One region of the Kosakonia sp. SMBL-WEM22 genome, then DNA from elsewhere that is predicted to be linked to it. Evidence: predicted binding sites of a transcription regulator. Region 1 holds the regulator's gene; each other region holds the start of a gene.

Region 1 (3,210 bases):
AGCCCCATAAACATCGTTGCCACCGCGCTGGCCTGCTTCTCTTTCGCGACAACGCTTGCGGCGACCACCGAGCCAAGCCCGAAGAACGCGCCGTGATTAAGGCTGGTGATAATACGGGCGATCATCAGGGTGGCGTAATCCGGCGCAATGGCGGAGAGCACATTGCCGACGGTGAAAATCGCCATTAAGAAAATCAGCGCATTGCGACGGCCACGATGAGAAAGTAACAGCGTCATCAGCGGCGCGCCCACCATAACGCCGATGGCGTAGGCGCTGATCAGCATCCCCGCCGCTGGAATGGAAACCCCAACGCCCTGCGCAATCACCGGCAGTAATCCCATCGGGGAGAATTCGGTGGTCCCAATCCCAAACGCGCCAATCGCCAGCGCAAGCAGGGGGAAATTTATTTTCATCTTTTGACTCCGAAATGAACATGCGACCCTCAGCCAGGCCGCGAAAAGGCAAAAGTATGACAGCTGTCACAAAAAACAGAAGTGAGCGGGAGGAGAAAAGTTAATTGCGCAACGAGGAACAATGGTGGCGCAAGAATCGAGGGAGAGGGCTCTCCCTCGCATCAGATCAATGCAGTGCAGCGGTCAGCGCGCCGAAAACAATCAGGCTCAGAACGATGACGGTGGTGAAGAGTGAATACTTAAGATCGGTGCTCATCAATTTTTCTCCATTTAATTTCCCCACAAAAAGTGAGCCTGCGCATTTTTGCACAAATTTTCTGAAAAATCTTGCGCGATTTGGCAGCATAAACGTTTTAATACTTCCCCTTTTGCTCAAGATCAGCCAAAATTCGACGCTAAATTTATTAGCGTACCGGCCATTGACTCCCCTCCTGACGTCCAGTGTCGTTTTCCCGGCGTACCGCACTCACTTTGATGAGTTCAGGGTGATTAAAGGCAAACGTTTACCTTGCGAATTATCAGGAGCTTACGATATGGTCTGGAGTAATATCTGATGGCAACGATTAAAGATGTCGCGAAACGAGCAAACGTTTCCACTACAACCGTATCACATGTAATTAACAAAACCCGTTTCGTCGCCGAAGAGACGCGCAACGCCGTCTGGGCGGCAATCAAAGAGCTGCACTATTCGCCAAGCGCCGTCGCCCGCAGCCTAAAAGTGAATCACACCAAATCGATTGGTCTGCTGGCGACCAGCAGTGAAGCGGCCTACTTCGCCGAAATCATCGAAGCGGTTGAGAAGAAGTGTTTCCAGAAGGGCTACACCCTGATCCTCGGCAACGCGTGGAACAGCCAGGAGAAGCAGCGCGCTTACCTGTCGATGATGGCGCAAAAACGTGTCGATGGCCTGCTGGTGATGTGCTCGGAGTACCCGGAAACCGTACTCACCATGCTGGAGGAGTATCGTCATATTCCCATGGTGGTGATGGACTGGGGAGAATCGAAAGCAGACTTCACTGATTCGGTGATTGATAACGCTTTTGAAGGCGGCTATATGGCCGGCCGTTACCTGATTGAGCGCGGGCATCGCGACATCGGCGTGATCCCGGGCCCGCTGGAGCGCAACACTGGCGCAGGTCGTCTGGCCGGTTTTATGAAGGCGATGACCGAGGCGATGATCAACGTGCCCGAGCACTGGATTGTGCAGGGGGACTTTGAGCCGGAATCCGGCTACCGCGCCATGCAGCAGATCCTCGGCCAGTCCTCGCGCCCGACCGCGGTCTTCTGCGGCGGCGACATTATGGCGATGGGCGCGCTCTGCGCCGCCGATGAGATGGGGCTGCGCGTGCCGCAGGATATCTCCGTCATCGGTTATGACAACGTGCGCAACTCACGCTTCTTCACCCCGGCGCTGACGACGATTCATCAGCCGAAAGACTCGCTGGGTGAAACGGCCTTCACCATGCTGCTCGATCGCATTGTGAACAAGCGCGAACAGTCGCAGTCGATTGAAGTGCATCCGCGCCTGGTGGAGCGCCGCTCGGTGGCCGATGGCCCCTTCCGCGACTACCGCCGTTAATCCCTTCCCGCGGGAGCCTTACTCCGGCTCCCGCAGCCACTCTCTATTCAACGTTTCACTGTCGCCCAGATAATCCAGTAGCCAGTTCAGCGCAGGCGACGCCTCGCTTTGTTGCCATGTCAGGCAGCAGGCGGCATCCGGAAACGGGTTTTCCAGCTCAAGCGCCACCCAGTCGCCGCTATCAAGCCGTGGCCGGGCAAAATGGGCTGGCACCATCCCTACACAAAGCCCCGCCGACAGGCACGCTTCCGACGAGGCCCAGTCTGGCACCATCACCCGTTTCTGGTTATCCAGCAGCCAGGTAATACGCTTTGGCAGCGAGCGGGAGGTATCCTCCTGGATCAGCGATGGCCAGTTGCGCAACGTCTCATCGCTTAACGGACCGTTGAGCTGCGCCAGCGGATGCTGACGTGAGACGACACACTTCCAGCTCAGGGTGCCCATATCACGAAAGGCATAGCGGCCACCGACCGGGATCGCCTGCGTGGCCCCAATCGCCAGTTCAACGCGGCCATCGGCGAGCGCATCCCAGACGCCGTTAAACACCTCCTGGTAGACCACCAGCTCGACATCACTGAAGTGGCGATAAAAATCGACAATCATCTGCCGGGTGCGGGCGGGTTTCACAATGTTATCGACAGCAATCGGCAACTGCCCGCGCCAGCCATTGGCGATCTGCTGACACTGCTGGCGGGTGATCACCATTTTTTTGATAACAGATCGCCCCTCCTTTAAAAACCAGACCCCGGCGGGGGTTAATTCTACGTCGCGGTGACGGCGCACAAACAGCGGCACCGCCAGCCACTCCTCCAGCTGACGCACGGTGTAGCTCACCGCTGAGGGCACGCGGTGCAGCTCCTGCGCTGCGCCGCTAAAGCTGCCATTACGCGCTACGGCATCCACCACTTCAAGAGAGTATTCTGACCACATATTTTGCCTGCAAAATTTTTGAAACCAACATGCAAATATTAGCGTTTCACAACCAGGAAAGCACTCCTTACACTTCCCCACCCTGATTACCTGCAATTAAAGAGAAAAGAGAATGCAACCTGGCAAAGGATTTTTAGTCTGGCTCGGGGGGTTAAGCGTGCTGGGCTTTTTAGCCACCGACATGTATCTGCCCGCTTTCAGCGCGATTCAGCAAGATTTAAACACCTCTCCCGCCGTGATCAGCGCCTCGCTGAGCCTCTTCCTGGCCGGATTCGCGGTGGCGCAGCT
Region 2 (3,210 bases), 390 kb from region 1:
CTTTTTTTTACGCTTGAATTGCTTCGCAACAAAAATCACTCACGTGAATATTTCAAAGTGTTTCATTCGGATGATTAGCACATTTGGTTAAAATAAGCACAGCTATCTGGACGTCTAAAAGCAAATATAAGAAAAAGCTTTAACTGCTCCTTTTGTGCATAAGCCAGGCCTTTATCTCAATTAAACATAAGTAATTCATATAAATAGGAATGAAGGCGCTTATTTTTTCAGCGGCAGGTGCGGAAGTTAGAGATGGTTCACAAAGTTCCGTCAAATACACAAAATATTACACATTATTTCTTCTTGTTACTTCTTTAAGACATTTGTAGCACTTTCAGGCTAGCGAAACGTTTACTTGTTTGGAAAGATGCCTCTCAGACACAGAAAGACACCAAACTCTCATCTGTAGTTCCGTAAATTTTTTTTGACGGATTTACACGGCGGCAGTGGCAGGTGTCCAAAAAAACCAATGAGGGTAATAAATAATGATGAAGCGCAATATCCTGGCAGTGGTTATCCCTGCCCTGCTCGTAGCGGGCGCAGCTAACGCTGCTGAGATCTATAACAAAGATGGCAACAAAGTTGATATCTACGGTAAAGCGGTCGGTCTGCACTACTTCACCAAAGATAATGGCGCTAATGGTTACGGTGGCAACGGCGACAAAACTTACGCTCGTCTGGGCTTCAAAGGCGAAACTAAAATTAACGACCAGCTGACTGGTTACGGTCAGTGGGAATATAACTTCCAGGGTAACAACTCTGAAAGCGGCACCGATGCTCAGAGGGGTAACAAAACCCGTCTGGCCTTCGCTGGCCTGAAATTTGGTGATGCAGGTTCTTTCGACTACGGTCGTAACTACGGTCTGGTATACGATGCAATCGGCGTAACCGATATGCTGCCAGAATTCGGTGGCGACACTGGCAACAGCGATAACTTCTTCTCTGGTCGTACTGGCGGTCTGGCGACTTACCGTAACAGCAACTTCTTCGGCCTGGTTGATGGTCTGAACTTTGGCGTACAGTACCTGGGCAAAAACGAACGTTCTGATATCGGATATGCTAATGGCGACGGCTGGGCAACCTCTCTGAGCTACGACTTCGACGGCTTCGGCATTGTCGGTGCGTATGGCGCAGCAGACCGCACTAATGCTCAGCAAACTTCTACCACCTACGGTACATCAGGTAAGAAAGCTGAGCAGTGGGCGACTGGTCTTAAATACGACGCGAACAATATCTACCTGGCTGCACTCTATGGCGAAACCCGCAACGCACAGCGCCTGACTACTACTCTCCCGGGCGCTACTGATGAAGTTACCGGTCTGCTGAACAAAACTCAGGACTTCTCCGTTGTTGCACAGTACCAGTTCGATTTCGGTCTGCGCCCGTCCATCGCTTACTACAAATCTAAAGCGAAAGACGTTGCAGGCGTAGGTAGCGAAGATTACATCAACTACATCGAAGTTGGCGCGACATACTACTTCAACAAAAACATGTCCACCTATGTTGACTACGCTATCAACCAGATTGATAAAGACAACAAACTGGGCGTAGGTTCTGACGACACCGTAGCTGTTGGTATCGTTTACCAGTTCTAATCAGTCACCCTCGACTGTTATAGGCATTTAAAACAGGGCTTCGGCCCTGTTTTTTTATGCCTGCGGCAAAAAGCGCGACGACTTTTGAAAAGCGTCGCGCTTTTTATTGCAAACGGTTGGCAATTCCCCTGCCAGCCGTTAACCTGATAACGGAATTCCCTTCTGTCATCAAAATGGAACCTCGTCATGTTTGAGAATATTACCGCTGCCCCTGCCGACCCAATTCTGGGCCTGGCCGATCTGTTTCGCGCCGATGAACGCCCGCACAAAATTAACTTAGGCATCGGTGTCTATAAAGATGAAACCGGTAAGACGCCGGTGCTGACCAGCGTGAAGAAAGCAGAGCTCTATCTGCTGGAAAACGAAGCTACAAAAAATTACCTCGGCATCGACGGCATTCCAGAATTTGGCCGCTGCACCCAGGAGTTACTCTTCGGCAAAGGCAGCGCCATTATCAATGACAAACGCGCACGGACGGCACAAACCCCAGGCGGCACCGGCGGTCTGCGCGTTGCCGCAGATTTCCTCGCCAAAAACACCAGCGTAAAACGCGTCTGGGTCAGTAACCCGAGCTGGCCGAACCACAAAGGCGTGTTTAACTCTGCCGGCCTGGAAGTGTGCGAATACGCTTACTACGATGCACAGAACCATACCCTCGATTTTGATGGCCTGCTGGCCAGCCTCGAGCAGGCACAGGCGGGTGACGTCGTGTTGTTCCACGGCTGCTGTCACAATCCGACCGGTATCGATCCAACGCTGGAGCAGTGGGAGACGCTGGCGAAGCTTTCTGTAGAAAAGGGTTGGTTGCCGCTGTTCGATTTTGCCTATCAGGGCTTTGCTCGCGGTCTTGAAGAGGATGCTGAGGGGCTGCGTGCCTTCGCTGCGCTGCATAAGGAGCTACTGGTCGCCAGCTCCTACTCGAAAAACTTCGGCCTCTACAACGAGCGTGTAGGTGCCTGTACGCTGGTTTGCGCCGATGCAGATGCCGCCGATCGCGCATTCAGCCAGATGAAATCCGTGATCCGTGCGAACTACTCCAACCCGCCAGCCCACGGCGCGTCGGTAGTTGCCACCATCCTCAGCAACACCGCACTGCGCGCCATCTGGGAGCAGGAGCTGACGGACATGCGCCAGCGCATCCAGCGTATGCGTCTGCTGTTTGTGAATACACTGCAGGAGAAAGGTGCGAACCGCGACTTCAGCTTTATCACCCGACAGAATGGTATGTTCTCATTTAGCGGCCTGACCAAAGAGCAGGTGCTGCGCCTGCGTGAAGAGTTCGGCATCTACGCCGTCGCTTCCGGGCGCATCAACGTGGCTGGTATGACCCCGGACAATATGGCCCCGCTGTGCGAGGCGATTGTCGCCGTCCTGTAAGCAGGCACAGGAAAGTAAAAAGGGTCGCTTGCGCGACCCTTTTTTGTTTACCACACCGGTTGTTCATCCTGCAGGAACGGATTGTGCAACCGCTCATTCCCCAATGTCGAGAGTGGCCCGTGACCCGGAATAAAAGTCACGTCATCACCAAGCGGCAACAGCTTATGCTTGATGGAGTGAATCAGTTGCGCGTGATCCCCTTTCGGGAAATCGCTGCGTCCTACGCCGCCTTTAAAGA
Region 3 (3,210 bases), 1.5 Mb from region 1:
GCCGATCCCGCCTGCCAGCATGATCGGCTTATGGTAGCCGCGCAGCTCTTCGCCGTTGTGGCTGTTGACCTTCTCTTCATAAGTACGGAAGTAGCCATTCAGCGCCGGACGGCCAAATTCGTTGTTAAATGCCGCGCCGCCCAGCGGGCCGTCGGTCATGATATCAAGCGCGGTAACGATGCGCTCCGGCTTGCCGAAATCCTCTTCCCACGGCTGCTCGAAGCCGGGAATACGCAGGTTGGAAACGCAGAAGCCCACCAGGCCTGCTTTCGGCTTCGCGCCGCGCCCGGTCGCGCCCTCATCACGGATCTCGCCGCCGGAGCCGGTTGCCGCGCCCGGCCAGGGTGAAATGGCGGTCGGGTGGTTGTGCGTCTCCACCTTCATCAAAATATGGGTCGGCTCCTGGTGGAAATCGTAGCGACCTTCAGCGCGATCGGCATAGAAACGACCGACAGCGGATCCTTCCATCACCGCCGCGTTATCTTTGTAGGCAGAGAGCACAAACTCCGGCGTCTTCTCGAAGGTGTTTTTAATCATTTTGAACAGCGACTTCGGCTGCGGCTGCCCATCAATCACCCAATCAGCGTTGAAGATTTTGTGACGGCAGTGCTCCGAGTTCGCCTGGGCGAACATATAGAGTTCGATATCGTTCGGGTTGCGCCCCAGGCGCGTAAAGGCGTCGTGCAGGTAATCGATCTCATCTTCCGCCAGCGCCAGGCCGAGACGCAGGTTGGCGTCGATCAGCGCCTGGCGGCCTTCACCCAGCAGATCTACGCTCTGTACCGGCGCAGGCTGATGGTGCTCAAACAGACGCGCGGCGTCCGCTTCAGCGTTAAATACGCTCTCCATCATGCGGTCATGCAGCTGCGCCGCCACCTCTTGCCACTGGGCGTCGGTCAGGCTGGTGGCTTCAACGTAGTAGGCCACGCCGCGCTCAAGGCGGTTGATCTTTTCCAGACCGCAGTTGTGGGCGATGTCGGTAGCTTTGGATGACCAGGGAGAGATGGTGCCGGGACGAGGAGTGACGAGCAGTAATTTTCCGGTTGGGGTGTGGCTGCTAAGGCTTGGGCCATATTTCAGCAGACGCTGGAGCCTGGCGTACTCTTCTTCGGTGAGCGCCGCGTTAAGATCGGCAAAGTGAGTATATTCGGCATAAATATTGCTCACCGGCAGGTTGGTGGCCTGAAACCTCGCCAGCAGTTTGTTAATACGGAATGCGGACAGGGCAGGCGAACCACGCAGAATTTCCATCATAAGTCTCTCGTCTTCGATTACGAAGCGTCGGGGACGCTTAAAGTGTGCACCAGGGGAAAACGGGCGCCATTATAAAGAATCCTGGCGCGCGACGAAACCGTTTGCGTGGAAATAAACAGTGCCGACGATTTTTAGCAATAGCTGTGGCCGAATGCTGTAATTTGTTGCCAACTGCCGTTTTGTTACGCAGAATGCCGCTAAATCGACAGCAACCCCCTTGCTGTGATTGCGAAAACCTTTTGAGGCAAAGTACGGCGCAGAGAATTAACTCCTTGAAAAGATTTCAGATTAATTATCTGCTCATCGGCATTGTCACTCTGCTGTTGGCAGCGGCGCTGTGGCCATCAGTCCCCTGGTTTGGCAAAGCCGATAACCGCATCGCGGCTATCCAGGCACGCGGGGAGCTGCGCGTCAGTACCATTTCGACGCCGCTTACCTACACCTCTATCAACGGCAAAAATTACGGCCTCGATTACGAACTGGCGCAACAGTTTGCCGACTATCTCGGCGTGAAGCTTAAAATCACCGTGCGCCAGAACATCAGCCAGCTGTTTGACGATCTCGATCATGACAATGCCGATATGCTCGCCGCCGGGCTGGTCTATAACAATGAGCGGGTGAAGAGCTACCAGACCGGGCCGGTCTACTACTCGGTTTCTCAACAGCTGGTCTATCGCGTTGGCAGCTATCGTCCGCGCACGCTCGCGCAAGTGAATGAGAGTCAGTTAACCATTGCGCCGGGGCATGTCGCGCTGGACGATTTGCGTGAGTTAAAAGAGAAAAAGTACCCCACTCTAAGCTGGAAGGTGGATGAGAAACTCGGTACCACCCTTCTGCTTCAGCAAGTGGTCGACGGCAAGCTGAGTTATACCGTCGCCGATTCGGTGGCGATCAGCCTCTTCCAGCGCGTTCACCCGGAGCTGGCGGTGGCGCTTGATATCTCCGATGAGCAGCCCGTCACCTGGTTCAGCAAGCGCGACGACGACAATACCCTCTCTGCGGCGATGCTCGATTTCTTCAATACCATTAATGGCGAAGGGATCCTTGCAAGGCTCGAAGAGAAGTATCTTGGGCATGGCGATGGCTTTGATTATGTTGATACCCGTGCCTTTTTACGCGCCGTTGATAGTGTGCTGCCGGAGTTGCAGCCGCTGTTTGAAAAGTATGCCCAGCAGATAGACTGGAAGCTGTTAGCGGCAATTTCATACCAGGAGTCGCACTGGGACGCCCAGGCCACCTCACCGACCGGCGTGCGCGGGTTAATGATGTTGACCCGCAATACGGCGCAGAGCCTGGGGCTGAGTGACAGAACCGATGCCGAGCAGAGCATCAGCGGCGGCGCGCGCTACCTGCAGGATATGATGAGCAAAGTGCCGGATAGCGTGCCGCAGGATGAGAAGATCTGGTATGCGTTGGCGGCTTACAACATGGGTTATGCGCATATGCTTGATGCTCGCGCGCTGACGGTGAAGACTAAAGGCAATCCGGACAGCTGGGCAGATGTGAAACAGCGCTTACCGCTGTTAAGCCAGAAGGCCTACTACAGTAAATTACGCTACGGCTATGCCCGCGGGTATCAGGCGTATGCCTACGTCGAGAATATTCGTAAATATGAGATTAGCCTGGTGGGTTATCTGCTCGAAAAAGAGAAGGAGCTTGCCAGGACGCTCAAGCTGGCGCAGAGCTACCCAGCGGTGTCGAGCGAGGAGCTCGATCAGCCGACCTATGGCGTGCTGCCCTTCAGCGCATTGACCGTCGATGAGGCATTTGGTCACCATTCGGTTTTACCGCAGGATACGCTGCAGCTGAAAGTGAACCGCTGAAGGCGTTGCTACAAATCCAGGCGCACTACCCCACAGGCCTGATAAGGCGGAGCCGCCATCAGGCATTGTTCGCCGGATGGCGCTGCGCTTATCCGGCCTACAAAGGCAAGCGCACTACCCCGTAAGCCTGATA

What was found. The regulator PurR, encoded in region 1, represses purine synthesis genes. The targets are predictions, from matches to a motif close to CANGCAAACGTTTGCNTG.
Region 2: the regulator PurR is predicted to act here: its motif matches at 1,701-1,718, upstream of HF650_RS08615 (amino acid aminotransferase).
Region 3: the regulator PurR is predicted to act here: its motif matches at 1,345-1,362, upstream of purL (phosphoribosylformylglycinamidine synthase).

The regions. Positions count from the first base shown of each region.
Region 1 covers NZ_CP051488.1:2,210,102-2,213,311, reverse strand. Annotated here, with positions in the region: gene HF650_RS10490 (MFS transporter) at 1-413, opposite strand, end outside; gene HF650_RS10485 (YnhF family membrane protein) at 580-669, opposite strand; gene purR (HTH-type transcriptional repressor PurR) at 967-1,992, shown strand; gene punR (DNA-binding transcriptional activator PunR) at 2,011-2,922, opposite strand; gene punC (purine nucleoside transporter PunC) at 3,035-3,210, shown strand, end outside.
Region 2 covers NZ_CP051488.1:1,820,004-1,823,213, reverse strand. Annotated here, with positions in the region: gene ompF (porin OmpF) at 486-1,595, shown strand; gene HF650_RS08615 (amino acid aminotransferase) at 1,782-2,972, shown strand; gene HF650_RS08610 (MBL fold metallo-hydrolase) at 3,020-3,210, opposite strand, start outside.
Region 3 covers NZ_CP051488.1:3,699,996-3,703,205, forward strand. Annotated here, with positions in the region: gene purL (phosphoribosylformylglycinamidine synthase) at 1-1,254, opposite strand, end outside; gene mltF (membrane-bound lytic murein transglycosylase MltF) at 1,527-3,077, shown strand.